2 linked regions of the Pyrobaculum calidifontis JCM 11548 genome follow. The main gene of each other region encodes a partner of the protein of the gene in region 2 in a complex. Links are inferred from orthologs where the notes say so. Each region holds a gene or a part of one and is shown on either strand. Other genes may lie near its edges.

What was found.
Region 1: the proteins of pyrB (region 2) and pyrI are in contact, whole or in part, in a crystal structure (PDB 2BE9), measured with the Sulfolobus acidocaldarius proteins. The link is inferred for Pyrobaculum calidifontis JCM 11548 from one-to-one orthologs. Residues at the interface, in WP_011278411.1 of Sulfolobus acidocaldarius: Asn83, Leu84, Ala85, Asp86, Arg89, Lys103, Tyr104, Asp105, Gly106, Ala107, Arg109, Phe110, Glu113, His127, Arg169, Glu192; in WP_011278410.1 of Sulfolobus acidocaldarius: Asn115, Tyr117, Cys118, Ile119, Asn122, Asp123, Val124, Glu125, Ala126, Arg141, Glu143, Tyr144, Cys145, Glu146, Ile148.

Annotation. Positions count from the first base shown.
Region 1 is NC_009073.1:1,641,964-1,656,298, forward strand. What follows is about bases 4,683-7,469. They hold pyrI (aspartate carbamoyltransferase regulatory subunit), read left to right. Parts: upstream 4,683-5,741; coding sequence 5,742-6,197; downstream 6,198-7,469. Other genes in these bases: PCAL_RS09380 (ABC transporter substrate-binding protein), read left to right, coding at 4,683-5,253; pyrE (orotate phosphoribosyltransferase), read left to right, coding at 6,194-6,772; PCAL_RS09405 (beta/alpha barrel domain-containing protein), read left to right, coding at 6,760-7,469. Outside these bases: PCAL_RS09350 (pyruvate ferredoxin oxidoreductase), read left to right, coding at 1-18; pyruvate synthase subunit PorB, read left to right, coding at 15-908; thsA (thermosome subunit alpha), read left to right, coding at 947-2,611; PCAL_RS09365 (DNA-directed RNA polymerase subunit K), read left to right, coding at 2,659-2,991; PCAL_RS09370 (hypothetical protein), read right to left, coding at 2,951-3,157; PCAL_RS09375 (branched-chain amino acid ABC transporter ATP-binding protein), read right to left, coding at 3,157-3,888; more of PCAL_RS09380, read left to right, coding at 3,952-4,682; more of PCAL_RS09405, read left to right, coding at 7,470-7,644; PCAL_RS09410 (Mut7-C RNAse domain-containing protein), read right to left, coding at 7,622-8,110; ribosome rescue protein RqcH, read right to left, coding at 8,104-9,948; PCAL_RS09420 (TIM barrel protein), read right to left, coding at 9,971-10,798; tRNA pseudouridine(13) synthase TruD, read left to right, coding at 10,835-12,073; PCAL_RS09430 (DUF362 domain-containing protein), read left to right, coding at 12,103-12,900; PCAL_RS09435 (50S ribosomal protein L14), read left to right, coding at 12,995-13,429; PCAL_RS09440 (hypothetical protein), read left to right, coding at 13,497-13,814; PCAL_RS09445 (hypothetical protein), read left to right, coding at 13,796-14,179. UniProt on the Methanocaldococcus jannaschii protein: Involved in allosteric regulation of aspartate carbamoyltransferase.
Region 2 is NC_009073.1:1,986,674-2,000,966, forward strand. What follows is about bases 4,269-7,013. They hold pyrB (aspartate carbamoyltransferase), read right to left. Parts: upstream 6,228-7,013; coding sequence 5,310-6,227; downstream 4,269-5,309. Other genes in these bases: PCAL_RS11410 (hypothetical protein), read right to left, coding at 4,269-4,731; rimI (ribosomal protein S18-alanine N-acetyltransferase), read right to left, coding at 4,783-5,313; PCAL_RS11425 (orotidine 5'-phosphate decarboxylase / HUMPS family protein), read left to right, coding at 6,265-6,864; PCAL_RS11430 (DUF763 domain-containing protein), read right to left, coding at 6,861-7,013. In the rest of the region: tRNA guanosine(15) transglycosylase TgtA, read right to left, coding at 1-1,015; PCAL_RS11395 (hypothetical protein), read right to left, coding at 1,017-1,526; PCAL_RS11400 (hypothetical protein), read right to left, coding at 1,523-1,738; PCAL_RS11405 (type II/IV secretion system ATPase subunit), read right to left, coding at 1,716-3,200; more of PCAL_RS11410, read right to left, coding at 3,202-4,268; more of PCAL_RS11430, read right to left, coding at 7,014-7,970; PCAL_RS11435 (phosphomannomutase/phosphoglucomutase), read left to right, coding at 8,017-9,303; PCAL_RS11440 (FAD-dependent oxidoreductase), read right to left, coding at 9,288-10,679; PCAL_RS11445 (restriction endonuclease), read left to right, coding at 10,908-11,345; PCAL_RS11450 (hypothetical protein), read right to left, coding at 11,447-11,914; PCAL_RS11455 (GTPase), read right to left, coding at 12,032-12,838; PCAL_RS11460 (V-type ATP synthase subunit D), read left to right, coding at 12,885-13,481; PCAL_RS11465 (hypothetical protein), read left to right, coding at 13,505-13,654; PCAL_RS11470 (V-type ATP synthase subunit K), read left to right, coding at 13,671-13,940; PCAL_RS11475 (V-type ATPase subunit), read right to left, coding at 13,937-14,293. UniProt on the Methanocaldococcus jannaschii protein: Catalyzes the condensation of carbamoyl phosphate and aspartate to form carbamoyl aspartate and inorganic phosphate, the committed step in the de novo pyrimidine nucleotide biosynthesis pathway.

The sequences.
Region 1 (14,335 bases), 340 kb from region 2 along the record:
GTGGAGGTGGTAATATGAGCTTTAGACTAGACCTTCTGCCAAAGAAAAAGTACGTAGTTCCTGGCAACGCCGCTTGTGCAGGCTGTGGAATGATGATAGGGCTCAAGATATTGGGCATGGCGCTGGGGGAGGAGTCTGTCCTAGTTATACCGGCCTCGTGCGCCTCTGTTGTACAAGGCCTTGCGCCTAAGTCGGGCGTGGCAATGCCGATTTTAAATGTCCCATTTGCCTCCTCTCCAGCCGTCGCGACGGGGATCTCAGAGGCGTTTAAAATGCTCGGCGTGAAGGGCCACGCCGTGGTGTGGGCCGGCGACGGCGGGACTGCTGATATCGGCTTTGCCGCACTAAGCGGCGCCGCTGAGAGGAATAGTAATATCATCTACATAATGTACGACAACGAGGCGTACATGAATACTGGGATACAACGGAGTAGCTCTACCCCCCGCACAGCGTGGACTACTACAACGCCTGCTGGAAAACGTGAACGCAAGAAAGATGTGGCGCTTCTCATGGCCATGCACGGGGTGCCCTATGTTGCAACAGCCAATATAGCGTACCCCCAGGACTTCTATAGAAAGCTTAAGAGAGCCGCGGAAATCCAGGGCTTCAAATTTATACATTTGTACACGCCGTGTCCTCCGGGTTGGCGTTTTGACCCCGCTAAGACGGTGGAGGTGGCTAGACTCGCCGTGGAGACTGGCGCGTGGATTTTGTGGGAGTACGACAACGGCGTATTTAAGCTGAATCCCCCCAGCACAGTATACGCAGATAAGTCAAAGAGGAGGCCCCTTAAAGACTACTTGAAGCTACAGGGGCGCTTCGCCCATTTGACAGAGGAGGAGATAAAGGCCTTAGAGGAGGAGGTAGACGCCAAGTGGAACACGATATTAAAGCTCGCTAAGCTGTAGGATCGAAAAGTTTTTATATACACGATTTTTGTAAAGCCATGTCACAGCAGGCGCCAAGAACAGGAGTCCCCGTAATGATTTTGAAAGAGGGGAGCCAGAGGACCACTGGCGTAGATGCAAGGAGGTCTAATATACAGGCTGCAAAAGTTATAGCGGAGATCTTGGCTACATCGCTAGGGCCTAGGGGGATGGATAAGATGTTGATTGACGCCTTCGGAGACGTCACCATAACCGGCGACGGCGCTACGATTCTAAAAGAGATGGAGGTCCAGCACCCGGCCGCCAAATTGCTCATCGAGGTCGCCAAAGCCCAAGACGCCGAGGTTGGCGACGGCACTACGACGGTGGTGGTGCTCGCAGGCAAGCTACTGGAGCTAGGCGAGGAGCTACTTGAAGAGGGTATCCACCCCACAATTGTAATTGACGGGTACAAGAAGGCGGCGGAGTACGCCTTGAAAGTTGCTGAGGAAATTGCGAAGCCCATAGAGCTCACAAAGGAGCAGTTGCTAAAGGTGACGTCCAGCGCGCTTTCCTCAAAAGTTGTCGCAGAGACGCGCGACTACTTGGCAGGCCTCGTCGTAGACGCCGCGCTGCAGGCTGTGGAGATGAGAGACGGCAAGCCGTACCTTGACTTGGACTGGATTAAGATTGAGAAGAAGAAGGGCAAGTCCATCTACGAGACGCAGCTCATCAGAGGCATAGTGTTAGACAAAGAGGTGGTGCACCCCGGCATGCCTAAGAGAGTGGTCAACGCCAAGATAGCCGTGTTGGACGCGCCGCTTGAGATAGAGAAGCCGGAGTGGACTACTAAGATAAGCGTCACCTCGCCTGACCAGATAAAGGCCTTCCTAGACCAAGAGGCCGAGATTCTCAAGAGCTACGTGGACCACCTCGCCTCTATTGGCGCAAACGTGGTAATTACACAGAAGGGCATCGACGAAGTTGCACAACACTTCCTTGCCAAGAAGGGCATCTTAGCGGTTAGGAGAGTCAAGAGGAGCGACATAGAGAAGCTCGCCAGAGCCACGGGCGCTAAGATTATCACAAGCATAAAGGACGCAAGGCCGGAGGACTTGGGCACCGCCGGGCTAGTTGAGGAGAGGAAAGTAGGCGAGGAGAAGATGGTCTTCGTAGAGGAGATACCCAACCCGAGAGCTGTCACAATACTGGTGAGAGGCGGTAGCGACAGAATACTGGACGAGGTAGAGCGGTCTCTACAAGACGCGTTGCACGTGGTAAGAGACCTATTCCGCGAGCCGAAGATTGTGCCAGGAGGTGGCGCGTTCGAGATAGAGGTGGCAAGGAGGGTTCGCGAGTTTGCGAGAAAGCTGTCTGGCAAAGAGCAGTTAGCCGCCCTGAAGTTCGCAGACGCTCTTGAACACATACCCACAATACTTGCGCTCACTGCCGGCCTAGACCCAGTAGACGCCATTGCAGAGCTTAGGAGAAGACACGACAACGGCGAGATCACCGCCGGCGTAGATGTCCACGGCGGAAAGATTGCAGACATGGCCGCGTTAAACGTGTGGGACCCGTTGCTCGTCAAGAAGCAGGTCATCAAGTCCGCTGTCGAGGCGGCCATAATGATACTGCGCATTGACGACATAATCGCCGCCGGCGCCGCCAAGAAGGAGGAAAAGAAGGGCGGCAAGAAGGAGGAGGGAGAGGAGAAGGAGGAGAAGGGGGAGTCTAAATTCGACTAGTTTTTCCACACCCCAAAAAGTTAAATACAGTTTTTACCTTCCTCGCCGTGGCCGAAACCCTTTCTACAACAGAACTCCTGGAGAAGATAAACCGCCTTGTTGATTTACTAGAGCGCGCATTGGTAAAAAGGGAGCTTTATCCGCCTAGGCTGACTAAGTACGAGATAGCCCGCATAATAGGGGCTAGGGCCACGCAACTGGCGATGGGGGCGCAGCCACTTGTGGATGTAAGGCAACTGGGCACAATAGACCCAGTGCTCATAGCCATGGAGGAGCTGAGGCAGGGGCTTCTAGACTTTATAATTGTAAGAGAGCTACCTGACGGGAGGGCTATACGTGTTACGCTGAAGGAGCTTCTCGACCTTGAGAAATCTGTTTAATCGGCCTTATAACTACAGCATTTCCATAGTAGAGAAACTCGTGGCCTCCCTTAACCATCCTTTTTTCAAATCCCCCTAGCTCTACCTCGTCCATGACGTAGTATATAGTGTATTTGTCGGTTTTATACACCTTGTACTTCACGCCTTTTGGGAGTTCCACCGACATTAGCCCCCTAGGAAGAGACTTGCCAGCTTCTCCTCGTCCAACTCCTTGGCGGCTCCGCTGTACTTTATCCTACCTGTCACAAGCACGTAGGCCCTGTCGCCTATTTCAAGGGCCTTTCTGGCGTTCTGCTCCACGAGAAGGATGGAGATGCCCAACTTGTCCCTAATCTCTTTAATGGCGTGGAAAAATTCGCCGACGAGCTTAGGCGCAAGCCCCGCGGTGGGCTCGTCCAGCATCAACAGCGTCGGCTTCTTCATGAGGCCGAGGCTTATTGCAAGCATCTGCCTCTCGCCGCCGGAGAGAAACTTGGCCTTCCTATCCCTCAGCTCTCTGAGTTTTGGGAACAGGGAGTAGACCTCTTCGATTCTCCTACTAACCTCGTCTCTGGGCAGGCCGATAGACGCCGCGAGTAGGTTCTCGTAAACTGTCAACTCGCCGAAGACGTTGGGCGTGCCGAAGTTGTTGGGCGACTGCATCACGTAGGCGACCCCCATCTTCATGACCTCGTGCGGCGGCTTCCCAGTTATGTCTCTACCAGACAGCACCACTCTGCCCCCGAAGACGTCCGCCATGCCCACCACGGCGTTCAACAACGTGGATTTCCCCGCGCCGTTGGGGCCAAGCAGTACCACGATCTCCCCCTGACGCACGACCAAATCTACGCCAAATAACACGTGAAATTTCCCATACCCAGCGTCAAGCTTCTCCACTCTCAAAACCTCCGCCGACACGAGGAGGGAAATCGGAGGAGTTAATAAGCGTTAATTGTTTTATACTTGAAAAAAGGTGGTTCTATGGCGTCCAAAACTCTCTACATAGCAATTGTCGTTGTTGTAATATTGCTGGCCGCCGTGGCGGCGCTTCTGCTAATGGGAGGAGGCCAACAGCCGCCTACTCAAACAACAACCGTCCAACCCACCCAAACTACCAGCCAAAAGGTGTTTAAACTTGGGGCCCTACTGCCTCTCACAGGCGGCTTCAGTAGCTATGCAAAACTTGCACAATGCGCTGCGCAACTCGCAATCGACGATCTAAATGCCGAGTATGGGAGCAAGGGCATAAAGTTTGAACTATACGTGGAAGACACGCAACTTGATCCAAACATCGCACTACAGAAGTTACAGTCGCTGTACGCAAGAGGCGTGAGGGCGGTACATGCGGGGTTGACCAGCAGAGAGGCGTCAGGCGAGAAGCCCTTCGCAGATCAAAACAAGATCATACTATTCAGCGCGTGGTCTACCTCAAGCCTCCTAGCCATACCCAACGACTGGCTATATAGAATAGTTGGGACAGATGCGAAGCAAATAAAGGCCATCGGCGCTATTATAAAGCAACTGGGCGTAAAAAACGTCGCAATAATCTATAGAAAGGACACATACGGCGAGGGGCTATACCTAGAGTTACAGAAGGAGGCAAAAGCACGTGGATTTAACTTAGTAGCCGCCGCGTCGTACGACCCAGACCCCAAAGTTTTTCCACAAGCAGCGCCAGAGGCCGTGAGGTCAATCTCCTCTAAGGTAAAAGACCTAGTGGGGCCGGACTTTGCACTAGTAATAGTGTCTTTTGAAGACGACGGCTCCGTCGTATTAAAAGCCATAGGCCAAGACCCAGTTCTCTCAAAGGCCAGACTCATAGGAACAGAGGGCATGGCGTTCTCCCCCATCTTGCTCAAGGAGGCGGGAGACGTCATGGCCAACGGCAAAATCATAGGGACAACCAACTGGGCCTTACCCACGACCCCAGAGTACCAAGACTTCTACAAGAAGTTCAAAGCCAAGTGCGGCGCCGAGCCCATAACCCCCGCGCCCCAGTCATACGACATAATCAAAATGCTAGGCGAAATAATGGCCACAATAGGCACAGACGACCCAGACAAGGTACGCGCCACGCTCGAGCAGTGGGGCAAAGAAGGCAGATATAAGGGAGCCACAGGCGTAGTGCTACTAGACGAAAACGGCGATAGGGCAAACCCCAATTTCCTACTATGGGGAGTCACGTCGAAAAACGGCACACTTACCTACATAGAAGTAGGCTACTACGACTATGACAAAGACACCATAACATTTACACAAGAGGGACAACAATACTTTAAATAATATAACAAATTTTATATAACACTTTTTCCCAAGGCCCAAACTCTAGTAAAATCAAGCAACGGTTTAACGAGTCCACTACCATAAACACGGGCGCACCTTACTGACTCAGAACCTCGCCTTTGGCCCTTCTTGCAGGAAACAAGAGGGGGTATGCGGGGGGTGGGATTTGAACCCACGCAGGCCTACGCCACAGGGTCTTAAGCCCTGCCCCTTTGACCTGGCTCGGGCACCCCCGCCGATAGTGAATACACACGGGGTTTTAAACTTAACCCGTGGTCCGGGGCAAAGATGGTGTCAAAGCTTATAAACAGTCTATGTAGTTAATCACAGCGGCGGTAGTCTAGCCTGGTTTAGGATGGCGAGGGCGCAACCCCCACAGGCCTCCCAAGCCGTTGATCCCGGGTTCGAATCCCGGCCGCCGCATGTCTGAGTTTTACCACGCCGTGAGACGCCGGGCTGGTTTTTAATATTCCGGGCTTCTTCTTTTCGTGTCTAAGGAGCTCATAGTGAGTAAAATTGAGAACGGCACAGTGATAGACCACATACCCGCTGGCAGGGCTTTGATGGTTTTGCGGGTCTTGGGGATAACTGGGAGGGAGGGGTTGCGCATCGCCCTTGTGATGAACGTGGATTCGCGCAAGCTTGGTAAGAAGGACATCGTCAAAATTGAGGGGCGGGAGTTGACGCCAGAGGAAGTGAATATAATCTCGGCGGTAGCGCCAACCGCCACTATAAACATTGTGAAGAATTTCGAGGTGATTAAGAAGTTCAAGGTGTCGCCCCCCGAGGTGATAAGGGGGAGATTCAAGTGCCGCAACCCCATGTGTATAACAAATGCGCCTAGGGAGCCCGTGGTCCCCACGTTTTACCTCGTGAAGAGAGAGCCTCCCCTCTTTGTATGCGCATACTGTGGCCGATATCACGAGCTTAGCGACTTGATATGAAGGCGTTAATTGACGCTGGCGTCGTCAAATTTGGAAGATTTGTCCTCTCTAGCGGCATTGAGAGCCCTTTTTACGTAGATTTGCGGAGGGCCTTGGGGCACCCGGACTTAGTCAAGTGGGTGGTCTCGGGATACCTCTCTGCGCTCTCTAGGCTAAAGTTCGACGTTTTGCTGGGAGTTGCCACTGGGGGAATACCCTACGCCTCCATTTTGGGCTACCTTCTACAAAAGCCGTTTGGATATGTGAGAGCAGGGGCCAAGGGCTATGGAACAATGCAGGCCGTCGAGGGGGCAGATGTGGCGGGGCTAGCCGCGGTTGTTGTAGACGACGTGTTGACCACTGGGAATAGCTTGATAAACGCCATAAAAGCCGTCAGAGAGGCCGGGGGCGAGGTGGTGGGCGCCTTGGTGTTCCTAGACAGAGAGCAGTGCGGGTCGCAAAACGTTAGGAGAGAGACGGGAGTGGAGGTCTTCAGTGTGTATAAGATGAGGGAGCTTTTGGAGACATTGAAGCCGTATATCGGGGAGGGGCACTACCGCGCCGCGGTTGAATACTTGGCTAAATGGTCTTGTTAACCCTCGGCAAGTTGCTACACTTCGTACATCCCGAAATTAGCCACAGGCTGGGGGCCCTGTTGTTCTCAGCCCCGTTGCCCAGCTGTCGATGTAGAGAGAGGTGGCGTATAGGCGAGGTGGAGGTGTGCGGCCCAGTGGGGGTAGCCGCTGGCTTAGACAAGGGAGGGATGTACGCCAGGTTTCTCTCCTTCTTCTGTCCCGGCTTCGTGGTCGTGGGCTCCACGCTCCCGAGGCCTAGGCGGGGCAATAAGCCGCCTAGGATGGCCAGAGTGCGCCCCTACTCCCTGGTGAACGCCATGGGGCTCGGCTCCCCCGGCCTGCCCGTGGTGGTGTCGAGGGTGGCCAAGGTAAACTACCCGCTCTTCATAAGTCTAGCAGGCTTCACCGCCAAGGACTTCCTAGTACAACTGAGATTTCTAGAGCGGCACTTTAAGCCAGCGGCCGTTGAGATAAACATTTCAAGCCCCACGTACAAGGGCTTTTGGAAAACCGCGCCGCAACTGGCAGAGGTGGATATACCCATATTCTTGAAGGTGGGCCCCTCTGCCGACTTGCCGTCTGCCGTGGCACAGGCGAGGAGGGCAGGGTGGGGCCTCGTTGTGACCAACACCATCCCCGTCGAGGACCGCCGAATTAGCGTGGGGCGAGGCGGCCTCAGCGGCTTGCTGTTGTACAGATACGGCTTAGAGGCATTGAAAAAGGCTAGGCGCCTCGCAGGGAAAGATATTGCGATTATCTATGTCGGCGGCGTCTTTACCTGTAGACAAGTGAGGGAGGTTTTGGCCTACGCAGACGGCGTCGAGGTCTTAACCGCCGTGCTGTACTTCACCCCCGCTATATTGAGGTGGCTTAACCAGTGTGGACGCAGTTGACATTGGCCCTACGCGCCGCCTCCACCAACGACCTTATGCCGCGCCAGTGGGAGCCCACCCAATAGACCCGGCCACAGGAGATACAACGCCAACATTTCTCGCTGTACACGACATGGCCGACGATTCGCCCAGCTTCTCCACAGTCTATTTCCACTAACTCGCCGCCGCATATGGGACAAGCAGTTTTTACAAACGGCGGAAGGCCCATGGAGAGAAACGCTGCAATCCACTTAACGTGGTCGTCGGTCCTAAGCAGAAGGGCCGGCCCCCTCCTAGCTCTGAAGACCTCCTCGTCGCGGGTTACCACTAGGCACTCCGTCCGCAGAAGCTCGGCATCGTCGAGGTCGGGCGCATATGCGACTCTTAGCCCAAACACTATGCGCAACAGTCTGGCAAGCCAACCGAGCATCGAGTCCACGTATATACAATCGAGGCGCAGAGGCCCCTTGTACAAACAGTCTACCACGACTTAAATATCTCCCTTATCTCCTCCCAAGACAGCGGCGAGCCCTTGCCCACCTCAGACACCCTCGAGGGGCCGGGCAAGGCCGCCACTATCTCATCAACGTTGCAACCGCCCCACTTCTCCGCCAACTCCTTCGCCAGCCTACTCTTCTCAACGTTCCCAGGGGTCACCACGACGTATTTCTCCGCGAGTAAGGGAGCCGACTTAGGCGGCGCGGCGACCACTCTCGCCGCCTCGCCGTCGCGTCTACAGCCCACGGCGAGTTCCAGTCTCACGTTTCTCACATACTCCCTCTTTCCATACACCATGAACGACCCCCTCGCCAAGTACTGGCCGGCCGGCGGCTGCTTAGACACTTGCTCCCCCCTGGCGTAGTAGACGTCGATCGCGTGAATGCCTATCTTCCACGCCCTGCTATACGCCGCGGCGAACTGGGCCACTTGGTGCACCTCAAGGGGGTCCTCTATGGGTGGCGCTATTACCACAGAGGCGCCGGGGATATCCGCGTGGAAGAACAGGTAGTGATCCTTTAAGTACTTCCGGACAATGGACTCGTTCTGAGAGGCATCGCGGCCGCCCAACACCGGCCTCTTCCCAGTGGTCACAGTCCAGTGGTACTTCTCAAACCACTCCCTCTCAACCACAGCCTTGACAGACGACTTCACCTTCTCCTCCGCCTTCCTCTGCTCCTCCACCAGCTTAGCCAACTCCCCCCTCATCTTGTCTAGAACTGCCTGCGCCTTGGCCGCCTTCTCCTCCAACTCCTTGGCCTTCTCAAACAAGGCAGAGATTTGGCGCCCCAACTGTACATCTCGCCTAATCTCCACCTCGTCGCCCTCTGGCAGAATTATCTTTACTCTAGTTCCGTCTACGTATACTACACGTATACTTGATTCGGAGCCAGCCAAGGCTTGCTCTACCTCGTACTTATACACTAACAGCCTATGGGCAAGAGCTTTGAGCCTCGCCGCCTCGCCTCTGTACTCAGGAATTTTCCTCTCCAACTCCTGTATGCTCGCCTCCAGCCGCCTCCGCCTCTGCTCTAGCTCCCGCGTAGCCGACGCCTTAGCCGCCTCCAGCTCCAGTGGGCCAAAGTAGAAGTCGAGGGCAACCCAGAATGAGTCAAACCGCCTCACCTCGTCGCACTTGGCGGCCACAGGCACAATGGGGAGGACGGTCACAGCGGCGCCGCCCCTTATGCACACAGACGGCTCAAGCCTCCCCGCCGCCACGTCGTCCACGATTTTCTTCAACGCGGCGGCTAGCGCGTGGGGGTCAACGCCGGCTCTAGCAATGAGCTCATCGGCGAACTCAGGTCCAGTCCCAACTCGCCTAATCAAGCTACGCCTCACATCTGACGGATCTATCGCCTTTGCCACCTCCTCCACCCCGGCCCTCAAGACGTCTACAAACACAGCGGGCGGATAGGTGTAGGGAGCCCCCGCCTTGAGCTCCCTGTCCTTCCCCCTATAGCTGTGGAGAAGCCACACAACTCTGCCCTCCCTAACCGCGACAACGTTGAAAGGTTCCAATAGTTCAACTACGAGCGTCCCAGTCTCAAAGTGGAACTCCACAATGCGGTCAAACCGCGGGAGGCCAACCCACGTAAGCCGCTCGCCGCGGAAAAGCCCCCTCAAAGTCTCCGCCCCCTCATGCGTCTTCTCAGGAATTAGCCCAGTCAAAGAGACCCTATGCCTAGTGATAGTCACAAAACCCTGGCCAAACTTAAAGAGGAATCCCGCCGCCGTCCTGTAGACGTTTTCCACATGTGCTCCAACAAGCCTCGACATCTCCACAGACGAGGCCAATAAGTCAAGCGCGGTTAATACAGTCTTCACAACCAAACGTCAACTCCCGGCTTTAAGACAGTTTAACGCCGTGGCGCTCCAACACCTCCTTCATAAACAACGCATCTTTGTCCAACAGGGGGGATTCGCAGATAAGCGTAATAGCCATGTCCCTTTCAGCCAACTGTTTTGCAAGCGGCTCAAAGGGCGGCCTCCCCACTTCAACAGGCTCGTGCTCGTCGACAAATTTCCCATTGCGATATCTAACAGACGTGAAATGTGTATGCATATGCCTCCCCGGGAACTCCCTATTCCACAAATCGAGGACAGCCCCATAGTCGATAGTTCCGTTGTTCCTCGCGTATAAGTGCCCCCAGTCTATCACGGGGGTGACAAACGTCAACTCCTTTGCGAGAGAAAACGCTTCCTCCACGCTCCCAAACTGGTTCTTCCTCGCCGTGATCTCCACGCCGATGTAAACGCCAGAGGGCTCGCCCGCCTCCCTATACGCCTTAGCCAGCTCCTCCCTCACCTTTTCATAACACCCAGAGGGGCCGAGCTTGCCATAGTAGGCGGCGTGGACGACAACGACCCAGGCCCCCATATGATACGCCCTGTCTAACGAGTCTACAAGCCTCTGCCGAGACTTCTCCACCTTATCCGCCTCATCCGAGCACAAGTTAATAAAGTACGGCGCGTGGACAGACAACAGTACTCCGTGATCCTGAGCGGCCTTGCCAACCTGTTTAGCGAGCTCGCGCGACATGCGGACACCCTGCACGAACTCCACTTCCATGGCGTTTAAGCCCAGCTCTCTCACCACTCTGACTGCGTCCAGCGTAGACTTCGCCTTCACCACGTACTGTGGGATGCCGGCTGGACCTAACCACACCTTCGCCATGCTCTACATATTATATTACCTAATTAAGTTTCAGCCGTGATGGAGGCCCCGCCATTTGACAAAAGCTTGGGGATGCAATACTACGCCACGGACACTTGCCCGGCCGGGGGCCGTATCAAGGAAAGGGTGGAGGATTTCGTCGTGGAGGAGATCCTCAAAGACGGCACTGTTGTCTCTGTCAACGGCGTTGCGCTCACGCCGAGGGTTGGGAATTGGACGTGGATTCACGTCGTGAAGAGGGGCGTGGACACTCTTAAGTTTGTGTTAAGGTTGGCCAAGGCTCTTGGGGTAAATCCACGCGACATATCTATCGGCGGCATAAAGGACACTAGGGCGGTCACTTCGCAGATAGTGTCTGTGAGGGGAACCGTCTCCAGCCTGCCCCAGATCCCCGGGGTAGAGTTCTTAGGCATGTGGCCGATGGATAGGCCTATTACGCCGGCGGAGATATATGGGAATAGATTTACGATTGTTGTCAGAGGCGTGGATAGGGCGGACTGCGCCGCTGAGGCGCTTGCCGCTTTGGCCAAGACGCCGATTCCCAACTACTACGGCTATCAGCGCTTCGGGACTGTGCGCCCCGTGGGCCACCTCCTCGGCCTAGCCCTCTTGAAGAAGGACGCCGAGGCGTTCTTCGACGTCATGTTTTGTAAAATATTTCCGCGGGAGTCCGAGGCCGCCAAGAGAGCGAGGGAGTTGGCGTGTAGGGGGGAGTACGCCAAGGCGCTGGAGGCTTTTCCCAAGAGGTTTCTCGAGGAGAGGGCTTTTCTGAGGAAGCTGGTGGAGGGGGCGGACCTCTGGAACGCGGCGATGGCTATACCGGGGCAGATCCTCAAGATCTACATAGAGGCTGCCCAGTCCTACGTCTTTAACCTCTTTCTCTCGAGGCGGATGGAGCTGGCGCCGCTGGAGCCCGTGGAGGGGGACTTAGTGGACGTGGGGGGCCAAGTGGCGTACTACGTGGAGGGCCTCGCGGGGGATCTCGTCTTGCCCGTGCCCGGCGCGGGGGTTAAGATGCCGAGGGGCAGAGTGGGCGAGGCTCTTGTAAGAGTGGTGAAGGACCTAGGCCTCGACCCAGCCCTCTTCTTGAAGATGCCGAGGGGCTTGAGGGCGTATGGTAGCTATAGGCGCGCCCGGCTGGACGTAGGCCAGCTGGAGTACAAGGTCGCCGGCGGCGAGGTGGAGATACGTATGACTCTGCCGAGGGGGAGCTACGCCACTGTGGTATTGAGGGAGGTGGTGAAGCCGGTCGACCCCGCCGCGCATGGGTTCTAAAACATTTATTTTACCGTCTAACTTGGGGCGTGGTAGTGGCACTGCCGGCGGACGAGAGGCCTCCGGTGCCTAAGAAGGACGCGTTGATAGTTTTGGCGGTCCACAGCTACATCCCCTCTCAGGCAAACCCCCGGGCCGAGCTCCTTGAGACAATTTTACAGATCTTGGAGGGGCGCCACGTGTCGCTTACTTTCTCGATGCCTAAGTCCTACTTTGAAAAGGCCGTGAAAGTGATGGGGCTAGACAAACTGGCGGCTAAGTACGGCGCCAAGATAGTGATGCCGCATCAAAGTGCCACATATAGGCTGGAGCTTCAGTCGCCTCTGGGCAACAAGGTCCGCGTAAGAGCCCTCGAGGCAGCCTTCGACGAGTCACTACTGAAGATAGTCGTTGCGATGCCCGTCAGCCACCCCCAGACCATTCTCTACTCCACGATGACCACCGCCGCGTTGCAGATACTGGAGCCGAAAGATTCGCAAAACCTCTACGAGGGGTTCAGGGCCTTGTACAAGTACATCGCAGACATATACAAGCTGGAGAAAAACACCCTCTGCATCGCCGACGGGAAGTACGTCATCGAGGGAGACGGCCCCATCAAGGGCTTCCAGCGCTACTGGGGGGTGCAAGTGGTGGGCGAGAACTGCGCAGAGGTGGACTACGTCGTCGCGAGGGGGCTGGGGGTAGACCCGGGGGACTTGGGCTACCTCTACTTCTACTACGATGGGGCAATACCCAAGATCGACGTTCCAGAGCTCGTCGAGAAGAACCGGCTAAATATTAAACTGACGAGCAACGTTGGCATACTGCTCAGTTGGAAGAAAGGCTGATGATGAAAGCGTTGGTGGAAGAACGGTGACTGACGACGGACGGACTGACGGCCTCCGTGGGAAAAGCTTATAAACTGCGGCTGTAGGGGGTGCTATGGCAAAGCGTGGCGGCAAGAGAACGGTAGGCGTCCCGTATAGGTTCCACGTGACTCCTGGCATATTTATGAACAGCCTAGTCCCCGTGGCTGACAACTCTGGCGCGAAGCTGGTTAGAGTGATAGGCGTCGTTGGCCACTACTCTAAGTCTGTGCATAGGAGAATTCCGGGCGCCGGCGTGGGTGACATGGTGGTAGTTGTGGTGAGGGAGGGGAAGCCCGAGTTGAGGAAGCAGATTTTCAGGGCGATAGTGGTTAGGCAGAGGAGGCCCTACAGGAGGCCGGACGGCACGTGGGTGGCGTTTGAGGACAACGCCGTTGTCATAGTTACGCCCGAGGGAGACCCGAAGGGCTCTGAGATACACGGCCCCGTGGCCATGGAGGCGACGCTTAGGTGGCCCACAATTGCAAACCTAGCCTCCATAGTGGTTTAGTTTCACTCCACTCTCCCCACGCACTTTGTTAAACACAGCATATTTATCTACGCAGAGTCAAAACCACGTGGAAGCGGCTGTGGAGATTTTAATCCCGCGGCTTAGGAGGCTTAGCCCGGCGAAGAGGGCCGCCGCCCTGTACAAGCTGAGGGAGACACTAGACGAGGAGGACTTCAAGTACGTGGCCGCCTTGCTCGCCGTCGACTTGAGCGTCGGGGAAAACCCGAGGCGATGGGTTGCCGTAGACCCCGTCGACGTGGTAGAAGATGTGGAGGAGTTGGCCGAGGACCACTTAGAGGGCCGCGTGGAGACAATTGAAGTGGTAGAAGACGACGAGTATGTGGGAAAGAGAGTTGTGGAGAGGCTATGGAAGTCGACTATTTAATTGAACGCCTCGGCAAATACTTGGGAGGCATAGACGTGGAAAAGGTCAAGGCATCCCTAGTGCAGAGCTCTGACGCCGCGTTTCGGATCTTGGGCCTAGACTCAGAGCCCGTGGACGTCTCCGCCCTAGAGTGTAGGAGGGTAGCCACTTTTCTAGAGGTTTACAAGGAGGAGGAGAAAAGGCTGAGGGCCCTCTACCGCGAGTTAAAGGCCCTCGGCATTTCTCCAAGCGACTTAGAGACGCTTAGGCGCAGGATCAAGGCCGCTAAGAGAAATGTGAAAATATACCGCGATATGGCCAAGAGATGTTCATCGCAGGTCAGTATCTTCACAAGTCAGACCCCAGAGTTGCAATCATCAAAATAGAGAGGGGGAGGGAATTTAAATCCCATCTAGCGGGTAGCTTTGAAACTTTTATCTTGATATGCGTATTGTGACTCATATATACCCCGCCGCCCTGTCTTCTGTACTTCTCCAACACGGGGCTTGTCCTCTGACAAGACCTCGGCCAGGCTACGGTCG
Region 2 (14,293 bases):
GGAATCTGTATAGGGAGGGGTGTGCCCGGGCTTTCGCCTCTAGGTACTCCCAGAGTGTCCCCTCGTGGATCCTCTGCCTTATCTCCATCAGCTCCTCTCTGAGCACCGCAAGGTTGTGCTCTGCGATTAATAGGGTGCGTTCTTCGCGCGGCATTTCTCTGAGCTCTTTTACCGGCGTCTGGCAGAGCTTGGTGCTACAGGGGAGGTACTCCGACTTTGCGTCATCGAGGCGCAACGTCCTGTCTCTCAGCATTATTCTCCCGTCTCTCGCGTATAGTATATACGACGCGCTGTCAAAGAGGTCTACTCCCAGCGCGACGGCAAAGGGCAGTATTAGTGGGTGCCCCGCGCCGAAGAGGTGCAAAGGAGCGTCTCTAACCATGGCCATCTTGGCCTCTAGGACTATCTCAAGTATTGTATCAAACCTGTACTCCTCGAGGAGGGTAGTGGGGCTACCGACCGCATAAATGGGAAAGCCCATTTGGGAGAGCTCTCTTGCAGATCTCCTCAGTAGGTCGAGATAGGTGGCTCCCTGTATGGGGGCCACCACTAGCATGTCTAAGTCTTTTAAGAGGCGCGTGGCCCTCCTCGCCCTTCTTAGCGTTTCTTCCACTTTCAACAACGCGCTGTGGTAGGGCTCTTCATAGTCAAAGGGCAGGTCCAAGATTACGCCTATGTCGCTCCCGATCTTGTGTTGATACAGCAGAATCTCGTCTGGGTCTACGTCGACTGTGCCATAGCGCAGAATTTGGTACGCCCCGGAGTCTGTCATGACGACCCCATCCCACTTTAACAACCTCTTTACATTTACATCGCCGCCTTTGGCAAGCCTATATATGAAGTATGAGTTGGTGATTACTTGCCCGAAGTATCTCTTTAATACCTCGCTCGGCACCTCTTGCTTCCTCGGGTCAACCACTGGGAACAACGCCGGGGTTTCTACCACGCCGCTTTTCGTATAAAGCCTGCCGATCCTTCCCCCCAAGTCTTTCGCGACTATTTCAAAGACCCCCATATCAGTCCAACTCGACAACTTCGTGCTCAGAAATCACCTTGGTCTTGTCGGCGTTTGCCTCAGGCCCCAGAGCCACGAGGTAGTGCCGCACGGTGCTTAACCACTCGGGCTCCTCCACGGCGTAGCCCTTCATATAGGCCTCGTTTGCGATAGACACCATCTGCACCACCAGCGGATGTACCGCCCGCCGAGAACCGGCAGGAACTATATCGATAATGTTCTCTGGCAAAGTCCGCACGGACTCCTCCAGCTTCGCCAACCTCCTCCGCGCTATGTAGGTCTTAACGCGGCTACCGACAACCCGCCTGCTGTACTTAGCCACTTTGACCATAGAGGTTGCTAATCCCAAAAGCCCTAGCGGGATAGTGGCCATCCCCAGTATAAATGCCAAGGAGAATGCGACTACCGACAAGAGAGCTATAAATATTAGTAGAGCTTTCATGTCCTTTATAAACACACCTCCAAGGACGGCGAATATGCCTATGGCGGCGGCTAACGCCAAGTCTATCATAGCAACGGTATGACGTAGCACTTGTCCACTGCCACAAGCTGATATTCGCCCATTTCTAACCTCTCTACGGCCTCACGACACGACTTTAGGAGCTCCGCCTTACGTTTTATAAAGTCGTCGATCCTCTTGTCCCTGCCTGCGAGAGCCGCGAGCAGTTCAAGCTCGCGCTCTATGGCGGCGAGCAGATCCTTAGGCCTTCCGTAGAGCAACATGCTTCTGCCTGTAGTAGTCCATCACAGCCTCGGCCACCTTCTCTGCGTCAAAGACGCCCTTCTCCACCAGGGAGGATAGAAGCTTCGCCCTCTCCATAATTTCCTCATATCCGCCTAGCCTCTGCAACCAGTAGGACCTCCTCAAGTCTACTTCGACGCTGTCTGTGCGGGGGTCGTACCAGCCCACGTTTATGAGACCGAATTCCTCCTCCTTTATTTTTATCTTGCCCGGCGTGGCGTAAGGGTAGGCCCTTAGCCAGACGACCTCAGTTATCCCAGTGACGCGCCTGCCGAAGTCGAAGCGCCTAATGGTCGCCAGCACGTGGAAGGCGGAGAGGTGTTCCGGCGAAACTCCAATGGCCTCCCCCGTGAGGCGCATAAAGACCTCCATGAGATCCTCCGCGTGGAACGTTGTAGCGCCGCCGTGGCCTGTCAATACGCCTTGGATTAATTCATGTATCTCACGGCCGCGGCTCTCGCCTATGACAATTATGTCGGGCCTGGCGCGCAGTAGGTACTTCACTAGGTCGATTAAGTATATGGCTGACTCAGAGCCTGGCAGGCTCTTCATGTAGTCGTACATGGGAGATGTGAAGAGCATTACGACGTTTTTAAAACTCGGCGGCACTCTAATCTCAGGTGTCTCCTCTGCGATGGCCAGGCGCTTGTGCGGGAGAAGGACTAGGAGCGCGTTTAGGAGCGTGGTCTTACCTGTGCCAGTTCCGCCGATCACCATGACCGACTTGTGGTGTTCAAAGAGGTACCAGAGGTAGGCCATGGCCAGGGGGGATATGGTGCGCCTCTTTATGAGCTCCGTGGGTGATATGGGGAATGGGGGCTGTACACGCACTGACACATACGGCGCATTTCTAGCCACTCTCCCAGACATGGCAGTGGCGAAGCGCAACAGCGCGCCGTTTCTCAAGCGTATGTACGTGTCTTGGATGGGGTACTGCTCGTTGAGCGGGCGCCCCGTCTCGGCGTATACCCTCCCCACAATCTTTATCAAAGTCTCCCTGTTTGTTGGGACGACGTTTGTCCTTATGTTATAGCCGTAGTCTCTGTGGTCTACGTATATCGGCGCGTCTATACCGTTGATGTTTATGTTTTCAAGTCTCACGTCGTACAGTATCGGGGTGAGGTACGAGTAGTCGGCGGCCTCCAGCTGGACGTAGTACCTCACTGCGGCACGCAACTGCTTGGGAACGCCTATGTCGGCCATGGCCATTTCAATGAGTTTGCCCAACTCCTCTCTACTTACATTAGGCCTAATTATCTGGTGAGCCGTGAGGTACTCCACAACCTTATACGCATACTCACCCACTTTGTCCGAGTAGGGAAATGCGTAGGAGACATTGTAACAGTAGCCGTCTTCTGAGGCAAATATCTGAATCCTAGCGCCCTCCGACTGATACTCCTCCACAACCGTCCCTTTGCAACTTTCGACGCGGAAGTCGAGCATATTACACTGTGAATATAGATTTTGTGGCCATCACCGCTAAGAATATCGCCAGATATAAAAGCGCCAAGTAGAGCAACCCGCCGCGGGTGGAGAAGCTTATCTTGGAGAAGAGGAAGTAGTAGCCCAGCGACATTATGCCAAGGGCGGCGTATAGAATCCCCATGCCTGTCCCGCCTACTGCGGCGCCCCCATAAATTTTGGACATGGCCTCTGTCAGCGTGATCATGGCCGTGTTGACAAAGGCCACCATGGCGGCCCCCGCCAGCGCCAGAAATCTTGTCACATTTAAAGTTCTGCCAATCTCAGTCCGGTACTCAAATAGCTTTGCCACAAAGTTCTGTAGCTGGTCTATGGTGGCTCTTGGCAGTGTGCCAAGCCGGTGAATGTCGAAGAGCATCCGCACAATCACCGACATGACGGGTTGCATATCTTTTAACACGACGTCTTCAAGTCTGCTGTCGCCGACTTTCATGGCTTGTAATATAGCGGCCGCCTTGTTGTTAAAGGGGCCGTAGTCTCCGAAGGTTATTGCGGTTTCAACAGCTCTATAAACTGAGGGGGCCCTCTTCAGCTCGTCGAATACCGTGTATATAAAGTCCATGAAGCCCCTCTCGAAGGCTCTGGCATTTACCTTCTCTCTCGCTATAATCCACCCGGCGACAGTCACTCCAAACGCCAAAAGCGGCGCCGCCGTAGAGAAACTCGGCTGTATAAAGGCCGTTAAAATCATGGCCGTCGCCGCCGCCACAGCGAATATGATGGGAAGCAGTTTGAACTCCATTTTCATGAGCGGGACGTTTATGAACAGCGCCATGACGACGCCCAAGATTGCGGGAAGCAGGCCGCCCATTAGTAACAACAGCGCAGGGTTTCCTCTGCCAATAACCACCGCTGTGACAGAGAGCATGGCAAGTCCCACGACGAGCGAGGAGATCAGCGACGTGAGTCTATCCATGCGCCTCTGCATCGCCGAGGCAAACTCCACTGTGTCCATGTCCATGTAGAGAGACAGCTTTGCCACAATGTCTTCCCCAATCCTCAGCGAAGTGTATAAAGAGTTGAAACGGTATACAAGTTTCTGAGGCGCCAGCTTCTCCACCGCACGCTTCATGGCATCCATGGGCTCCATGCCTATCATCTTGGCGTTGTTCCACGCAGCCAGCGCCAACGTCCTAACCCCCGGCAACTCTCGGTAGCGCGTCATCCTCTCAATCAAGAGGTTGAGGTGGGCCTTTGTGGCAAAAGCCATTTGGACAAGGGCTGTGAAAAACACCATCTCTGTCCCCAACATCTCCCTAATAGACCCCGCCCTGACTGACACCAGCAACTTGGGCAGGAGGAAGACCAAGGCGCCGACACCCAAGAGGAGGGGGCCCAGCGGAAAAGCGCCAAGCAACACTAGCACAGCCCCGCCGCCCACGACGGCTAAGCCGAGCAAGTTAAACAGCCTAGCCGTGCTCCTAAACCTAAGGGGGTCTAAGTCCGTCTTCTCAATCCCACGGAGTTGCCACCTAGTCAAAAAGTCTTGCACAAGCAACTACGCTTATGTTGTATTTATTTTTTGCTTTGTAGCTCCCCGTGGCTACAGTGGGCGCGCCATGATGTAGGCATCTTCGCCGTCGCTGTAGTAGCGGGGGATCCTCCCCACGACTCTAAAGCCTAGTTTTTCATAGAGCGAAATAGCCGGCGTGTTAGACACGCGCACTTCTAGGTATACCTCAGTCGTGTCGTAGTAGTTTTTCAACGCTTTAAGGGCCCTAAGCATCATGGCTGTGGCAATGCCCAGCCTCCTGGCCTCAGGCAGGACCCCCACTGAGACTATGTGGCCCTTCTTGGCCGTCTTACCCTTTGCGATGTAGCTCCATCCAAATTCGACACGCGACATCACGTAGCCGACTACTTTGCCCCCTACCTCTGCGACTATGAAGGCCTTTGGGTATTGCTCAATATGTTCTACGAAGAACCAAGGGGGGTAGTTCTCCGGAAGCACCTTCCTGTTTATCTCAATTACCGCGTTTAAATCCCGCATAGTCACCTCTCTTATCACATACTCCGTTTTACCATCTTTGCCAAGAAGTTTCTGCGGCCCGTCTATCGCTATCTCGGATATCATGGCGGAGATAGAATTAGGTATATAAGTGCCATTCTCAGAGGCACGCCCAGCGCCGCTTGGATGAAGTACTTTGCATGTGGCGTAGAATCTATCCTATGGTCGATTTCGTCGACCCGGGGCAGTGGATGTAGCACTATAAGCCCCCTCTTGGCGTTCTTTAAAAGCTCTAGTGTTACCCTATAACTACCCTTGACTCTTTCGTACTCCAGTGGGTCTAAAAAGCGCTCTTTCTGTATTCTGACCACGTATAACACGTCTAGCTCATGTACCACCTCTTCTACGTTGGTGTGAAAGCTCATTTTTACGCCTTTGTCTCTCGCGTAGTCCACGGTCTCGGCCCTCGGCCTTAAAAACTCTGGCGAAATAAAGTAGAGCCTAACGTTGAAATTCGCAAGAGTCTCCACTAGGCTGTTTATCGTCCTGGCGTTTCTCAAGTCGCCCATCAATCCCACGTTGAGGCCGTCAACGTGGCCGAACTCCCTCCAGATTGTGTACACGTCTAACATGGCCTGCGTGGGGTGGTTGTACGCCCCGTCGCCCCCATTGACAACAGGGCTTTCGGCCACCTCTGCCGCCAGCTTGGCGGCCCCCTCGTACTTGTGCCTAATTACTATGACGTCGGCGTATGCGTCTAACATCCTTATCGTGTCAGCCAGCGTCTCACCCTTCTCAACGCTTGTGCCCTCCGCGCTTCCAAATCCTATGACGTCGCCGCCAAGTCTCTTCATCGCAACCTCGAAGCTGAGCCTAGTCCTAGTTGATGGCTCGAAAAAGGCCGTAGCCATAACTTTGCCTCTGAGAAAGTCTACACGCGATTTTGCAAACTTCTCCATGTACTTGGCCATTTCGAAGAGCTCGTACAAGTCTTCTCGACTGAAGTCCCGAGCCGAAATTACGTCTCTACCGAACCACACGGCGTATAGTTATTAAAGAGTTTTAAGAGTGGAGCGCGTGCATCCGGTAATAGTGGCGTTAGATACCGACGTGTTAAAGGCGCTGGATGTGGCAAAAGCCCTAAGAGACGAGGTGGCTGGATTCAAGGTGGGGTGGGACCTCATACTCGAGGGCGGCATATCTATTGTGAGCGAGATTTCCAGATATGGAAGTGTTGTAGTAGATGTAAAGATCGCAGATATTCCATATATATCAAGTAGATTAATAGATAAGTTTATAAGGAGGGGCGCTTGCTGTGTAATTGTACACGGCTTTCTATACCCCTCGAACGTCAACGGCAAACATGTATACGTCTTGGCAAAGATGACTGTTCCCACTATGTACGACTATGTATGGGAAAAGCTACTAGACGAGGTGGAGGCGGTGAGGGGGTTTGTACTGCCGGGCAACCAGCCTGAGGCTATTAAAAAGGCGCGTGAAAAACTGGGATGTAAATACCGCATAATAGCCCCCGGCATTGGCGCACAGGGGGGGAGGCCTGGAGAGGCCATTGAGGCAGGCGCCGATTTTGAAATAGTGGGCAGATATCTGTTAGAAGACCTCTCTAGAGTTTCCCACTGGGACAGGCTGAAGCCCACGTGTTTTACATCTCCCTAGGTCGGCCTCTTTAAATGGTCTGGAAATTGCCATGACTCGGCTTTTTTCGCCAAATGCGTTAGATATTTGTAGATGCCAGGGTCGCTACGCGCCTTATCTATAATTGCGTCTAAGATTGCTATTAGTTCGTCGTACACCTTTCTGTCCACTGGATAGGGAACTCCATCTTTTCCGCCTACGGCAAAGGCGAATTTAAATGGGTCTATGGCTGGGTCGTTCCAATCCGCCGGCGCCTTAAATATGAGCTCTGCCACTAGGGAAAGCGCCCTTAACGTCTTTGGGCCAACCCCATACCTTAGTAACAACTCCTTGAAGTCTGCCACGGATTTAGGCGGCGGCAGATTTCTTACTACAGTTTTTACATCGACGTCCACTTTCACATGGGGGTGGAAGTACGTAGGGCCGAAGACGGTTTGTCCACGCAGTATGGCTAAATACTTTGCCACCTTGTAGGGGCCCTCGTTTACGAGTTCTAGGACGACTTTGCGATTTTCCTCGCTACGTCTGGAGGCTAGGTTTAACACGTCCTTCCTCCTAATTCCAATTATTCCAGTGTGTGGGTCGTTGAAGTAGTCCTCTGTTGCTAGCCAGTGGTATCGCCTAGCCATTTTAACCTCTGGGTTCATGCCTTGTTGAACTACGCTCCACTTGCCGCTTTCTGAGACAAAAAAGGCGTGGTGGTATATGGTGTAGCCGTCTTGCACTAACGCGTTGTCAACCTTAGCGGTTAGCCTCGACGCGTTAACCAAGGCTGATGCATCTAGGTCGAAGTGGCGAGCAATGTCTGCAAGTTCCTTGGGTGTGTCGAGCGCCCGTCGACCTTTGCCGCCTGCCACGCGGATTGGGATATCGGAATTTGCCAACACTTCTTTTACAACGGCCGTAGTTACCGTGGTGGAGCCGCTACTGTCGTAGTCCATTCCTATCAGGTTGTTAAACGCTTGGAAGAACACGGGGTTTGAAAATCTCTCCACAACGCCGTCTGGGCCATATAGGTCGTACATTATGCGCAACGTGAGCCTGGCCAATTTTCTCATTCTGTCAAACAGCCACGGCGGGACGTGGCCCGTGTGAAGAGGCAAATCGGCAACGCCAGTTGGCCTCACAACTTTGTATTTATTCATGCATATAAATTCCTGATTCAACGATGCCGTGACCGTGTTTAAGGCGTACGATATTAGGGGCGTTGTAGATGTTGAACTGACGATGGACCTCGTAGAGAAGATCGGCTTCGCCATTACAAAGTTCTTCCAAGGAAGCGACATAGTCGTGGGGATGGACGTGAGGACGCACTCGTTTAGAATTGTAGAGGCTTTGTCGAGAGGACTCACCGCTGGAGGAGACGTCGTCTTTCTCGGCACATCAACTACTCCTATGACGCACTACGCCTCCTACACGTTGGGCAAACCGGCCGTCATGATAACGGCCTCGCACAACCCGCCAGAGTACAACGGCCTAAAGATAATGAGGCCCGGCGGACTAGATCTTGAAAGCCACGAAATCCAACAGTTAGCCGCTTTACTGGAGCCTCCGCCAGAGAGGAGAAAAGGCGTAATCTATGTATACGACGCACTTACAAAATACACAGACGAATTAGCTAAGAGGTTCGGAAGGATAGACATGTCTATAGGATTTGACCCGGCCAATGCGGCCGGAGTTATACTCAAGCCACTTCTCAAGGCGACTTTTAAAAACGTCGTTGCCATAAACGACTACCCAGATGGACGCTTCCCCGCCCATCCCCCCGACCCCGAGAAGGCCGAGAATTTAAAACAGCTACAGGAACTAGTGCTGTCTCACAAGTTAGACGCGGGCGTGGCTTTAGACGGCGACTGTGACCGAGTGGGAATAGTCACGGCTAGCGGCAAAATCTTTAGGCCTGAAAAAATGGTCTATGCGCTTCTCAACTATTACGCGAGACCGGGAGATGTGGTAGTGCTAGACGTCACTATGCCTCTCTACTTGGAAAAAGTGGCAGAGGAAAGGGGGGTCAAAATTGTGCGACAGAGGGTAGGCCACAGCTTTCAAAAGCCCACGGCCCTGCGCGTCAACGCGCTGTTCTGGGCTGAGTATAGTGGACACGTGGGGTTTAGAGACCACCACTATTTCGACGACGGCATCTACGCGGCGCTCCGCCTGTTTACAATTTTAACAGAGGCCGGAGTTACGCTCGACAAAGTAATAGAAGAGGCCCCAAAGGTGTACGAGGAGAGACTCGACATAAGAACACAAAACCCCAGAGCAGCCGTGGAAAAGGCCAAAGAAAGAGCCAAGGGGTTTGAAATATACGAACTAGACGGCTTAGACATACGGACAAGGGATGGCAGACTGCTAATTAGGCCCAGCAACACGGAGCCCGTGGTGAGGGTTAAGATAGAGGCCGAGAACAGGGAGGGCCTAGAGAAACTGAGACATTTGCTCTCTCAGCTTATCTCATAAAGCATTTGCGGCTTCCCGTATATGAAATACGATGGTCTTTGCGCAAGAGCGGCCCCCAGTATGATAACTGCATAGGGTATACAGACCGACTCTGCACACACAGAGTTGCCAAAAGAGACCTTTGGCACTTTGAGATGCCTTAAGAGGTCTGTCTCCTCATGCGTTATCTTCACCTTCAACTCCTTTACGCTGTTTAGACGCTTTACCTCGTCTAAGACTTTGCGCAACGTAGTCCCATCACATGGACATATCACGACGTCTTCTAACTCGTCGAGTTGGGGCCAGTAGGAGGCCCAGTGTGGCACGTCGATGACGTTAGGCTCCACGTAGCGCCCAGTGCCGTCCGTGCCTTTCTCTAAGCGGTTGCCGAGGTTATAAAGCCAGTTAGCCTCTACAGCAAGTCTGACTAGGAATTTATCTAGCGCATCTTTCACTCGCCCCGCATCTTCTAACCCGTCCTTTGAAGCTATGTACATAGCCAAAAGCCTCCCCTGGTCAACCACGTGGCCATCTTTCACAGCCCCGTATAGGTGCCCAACGGCGTAAACGTTGCCCCCGCCCACCGCCCTCCCCGACTCGTCTACTGACAGAAGTTCGCCGTAGACAGATCTCCTAGGCACAAGAGAGTTGAGCTCAAAACTGTAAAAGACGCGGTACCCCATCTTCATGGGGACGTACGGATTCACCATTCTAACAGCGGACACTATCAGATCGACCTTCATCTCCCCTTCCTCCTCCTTTCCTCTCACTGTTTTTACCCGGTACTTCAACGCCCCGCTCTTATACCCCGTCAGCCTTGCCGATGTGATAATGGGAAAGTCCAACCTCGACTTAACCTCCTCGTAATACTTAACGTCGCGTAGATATGCGGAGTTGTCCATAACAACTACGTTGTTGCCACGGCGTCTTAATGCAATGGCCGTCTTAAGCCCCCACTCTGAAGATCCCCACACTACTACGTTTAAACCGTTTGGAGGATCTTGCAAAACTTCCTCAGCCGTTTTCTGTGGCACCTTTGTGCTACCGGGGAAGGTTATTGGCACATCTGCCCCGCCAGTCGCCAAAATTAGGTGTTTATACTTAACCTTGTACCTAACGCCATTTGTATACACATAGGAACCGTCAAAGAACCCAGCCTCTACGTCAAGCTCATTTGCCCTAGCAACAATGGCTTGAATCTCTTGAGAGGGGTCAACAAGGACTCTGTGGCCCCCCAGAGGTCCTGTATGGACTATTTTGGGGCTGTATCCGTATTTTTTTAACTCCAGTGCGGCCACTATGCCGCCGACGCTACCTCCGACTATTAACACGTCTACGTTAAGCTCCTCCTCCCGTGTTGCTTGGGGTACGCATTGAATTGCCGATTTGCAAGCCACGGCTTGTGCTGATTGCCTTATTAAAACTATATTCAGCGCTTTGGATCCTCGTCACGGCTCGGCGCGTTTTTTCATCACATTTATTAACGTCTCTCCCAAATATATGCGTGTACTGGGTCTCTCAAGTCGTATATCAAGGCATATGTTAGGGGAGATAGCACTGCGCTTGAGTGCCTCCTAGCCCTTGGGCTTATTGAGAGGGGGGAGCCGAAGTCCAGGGGCTATGTCTTGTACAAGGCTCTGAAATCTGGGTTAAATGTCGTAGACGCAGTCAGGAGTTTGGAGTGGAGAGATTTTGAGGAGCTGCTGCGTCTGATATTTGCAGATTTTGGATACAATGTTGCGGCGAATGTGAGATTGAACTGCGGCGGCATCGCCGAATTTGACCTAATAGCCTGGAATAAAGAATTGGCCATTGTGGTGGAAGCCAAGCGCTGGAAGGTCGGCGGTGCAAGGTGGCAAGAGGTGGCACGGCGGCATTTAGAGAAGATGAGGCGGTGCAAGCTAAAGCTCCTTGCCTTTGCCCCCGCCGCGGCGCCCCTTGTAGTAACGTCCACGGCCACTAACTTTATTGCCGGCGGAGTTCCTGTAGTCTCTATTGAAAATGTAGGGCACTTTCTCACCTCTCTTGACTACCTCAAGGATCAAATCGCCATACTTAAGTAGACAGTCGTCACACACGTAGACGTAGAGCCCAAGCGACAATTCGCTCCTTAGCCTAGCTATGTTGTACGTCTCCAGTCTTTTCAAACAGAAAAAACACCGAATCACGCCTTCTCAGTCTTTTCTATAGTCGTAGAAAGATCCATTAAGACTCTGGCCCTGCTCTGAGGCAGCGCCAACCTTTCAACAACCACCAACAAAAGAGCTACGGCAAACACGGGCAACGACATATACTTTGCATAGTTGCTAAACACAATAGCTATATCTCCACTGCCTACTACGAAAATATGTGGAAGGGGAAGCGCGAAGAAGAGGGATAGGGCTGCCACGACTTCTGCCAGCCGCGGCACCTTGATCTTAGCAAGATATTCCAAATAGGTAGCCACAGCCAAAAGCGCCACCACTACGACTATGGAAAGCGGCTCGTAAACCTGAGGAAAATTGTAATATGAGCCGCCTACCGTAATCCTAAAACTACCGACCTCAACACGCGCCGTGGCGTATTGAGGCACAGCCACGGGTCCCACCACGATCACTAAAACGGCCAAGGCCACGGCCAATAGCGTAATCACATCCACTTACTTAAACCACTTTATACGTGTTTGCTCTATTTACGCTCCGAGAGGCGAGGCCCTTGCTCGTACCCAGACGCTAAAGCGCCGCCACATAGGGACAGGTAGCTTAAGTCCTCAAGAGTTGTCACTCCCTCTCTGACGCTTCTCGGCGCTGGGCGGCGGCACGGCGTACCTCAACCGCCCAGTGATCCAATCTTTCAGCACAATTCTAGCCGCCTCCTCTACGTCTACTCTGCCGCCTTTTCTAAGCCTGTGTTTAACACGGCCAATCTCTTCTAGGACGTCCTCGCCCGCGTTCTCTATGCCGTACGCCTCTTTAAGCGCGGCGGGGTTGTAGGACAAGATTCTCCTTATTAGCGCGTAGGCGTAGGGCACTGGGTCGTCCACGGTCCCTGGGTCGACCAGCCCCCTAACTACATCGAGCGCCAAGTCGCCAGTTGACTGCGTCTTGACAACGCCGGGCGTGTCAATTACGAGGAGCCACGTCTTTGCTCTAACTATTTGCTCTCCCCTCGTCCACCCCGGCTTTGGGCTAGTTGGTGCAACATGCCTACCCTTTAGGTAGTTTATTATTGTAGACTTGCCCACGTTGGGGTACCCCACTACAACTACTGTTGCGGGAATACGCGGCGCAAGGTCCCTAATGGACGCTATAAGCCTCCTTGTGCCAAGCCTGTGCTTTGCGCTTATGTAGACCGCAGGTATGCCAACGCTTTGGAAATACGACTTCCACTCCTCCATTAACTCCCTCTCCACTAAATCCGCCTTGTTTAATACAACCAACAGCCTTTTCCCCAGCCTTTCCGCTAGTCGTTCAACCTCCTCGTTCCTAGTGGCAATAGGGTCTCTCGCGTCTAACACCTCTAACACAATGTCGCCATCTTCTACTACCCTACGAACGAGTCTCCACGTCTCTTTCACACGACGTATGTAGCCAATATTTAAAAAACGTGAAGAATAGCGACACGTGTCTTTTAGGCCTCCTCCGTCAAGGCTGGAACTAATACGCCTAAGAAGACAGCTGGCCCTATTCCGCCGCATTAGAAAAACTTTGGAAGACGCCAGAAATTCCACTATACAGAGAATTAGGGCCCTAATAGCGGACTTGGAGAAACTTAGGCGTGAAATCGCAGATGGCTTCACAGAAGTCGCCGACAATTTTAGAATCGCCGTGGCAAAGTCCGGCATCGACAGAATAAATCTGCTGGCAGAGCTGACTCCAAAAACTGTAGAAACGAAAATTGTAGACAAGGGGACTCACCTAGGCCTTGAAATTAGAAATTTTGCAAGCTATCCCGTATACAGCATAATCTCTGAGGCGGCAGAGTTGGACATAGCCTTGTCCAAGATGAAGCTATTAACACAGAGATTAGTGGAATTCGCAGAAAAAGAGACACTATTTTATGTGCTTCTAAATAGAGTAAAGGAGTATCAGAGAATGATTAACGCTATAGACTACGTTATAATTCCACGCATAGAAGAGAATATACGGTATATCAGATTAGCTCTAGACGAGAGAGAAAGAGAAGAATTTATCCGCCGGAAAATAACCACCCAAATTTAAAAGATAGGCCCTTTATTGGCCTCATGTCGGTAAAAGACCTCAACGTAATGATAAAAGAATATATTGATAAAGAGATTGAAAAAACCCTTGTTGACATAAAGGCAGAAATTAAAGAACTAATCAATATTATTGATAGAAAAATTGAGGAACTGCGTCAATATTTAAAAACATGAGAATTTAAGCTGGGCCATGGCTACGCGGAAGGCGTTAACGCTTGCAGTAATGTTGGCATTGCTTGCATTTGCTCAAGCGACACAAGCAGAGAGATACCTAGGAGCCGGGTTAGCAGTAGGCTTAGCCGGCTTGGGAGCTGGCATAGGTGTAGGCATAGCTGGTGCCGCGGCGATATCCGCAATTGTGGAAAAGCCAGAGCGCACAGTGTGGTATTTGATCTTCGTCGCACTTGCCGAAGCAATCGCTATTTACGGTCTTCTAATAAGTATATTGTTGATACTCTAGATTTTGACGAGAGGCTCAAAGATTTCTTTTCTTTTTTCTGCGCTTATACCCTCAGCGATTAAACTGGCCGCTTTTATAATTGTAACAACTTCTGATCTCATATATTCAAGTTGCGCCGCCAATGCGCCCAGAGAGAATTCAGTAAACCGCGCTATGTATATATCTGACAGCTTTTTCATGTAGGCAGGATATATATTATCCATGGCGACTGCTATGTTTTCAAGAGATGGCGACTCTGCCACCGCGCTTATCAAAAGCCTGCCCCATGGTAGCGCCTCTGCAAATTCTAAGAACTTGGCAGGGGGGTCTCTTGCCGCAGATAGTACAACAGGCGTTGGCCTCCCCACTATTAG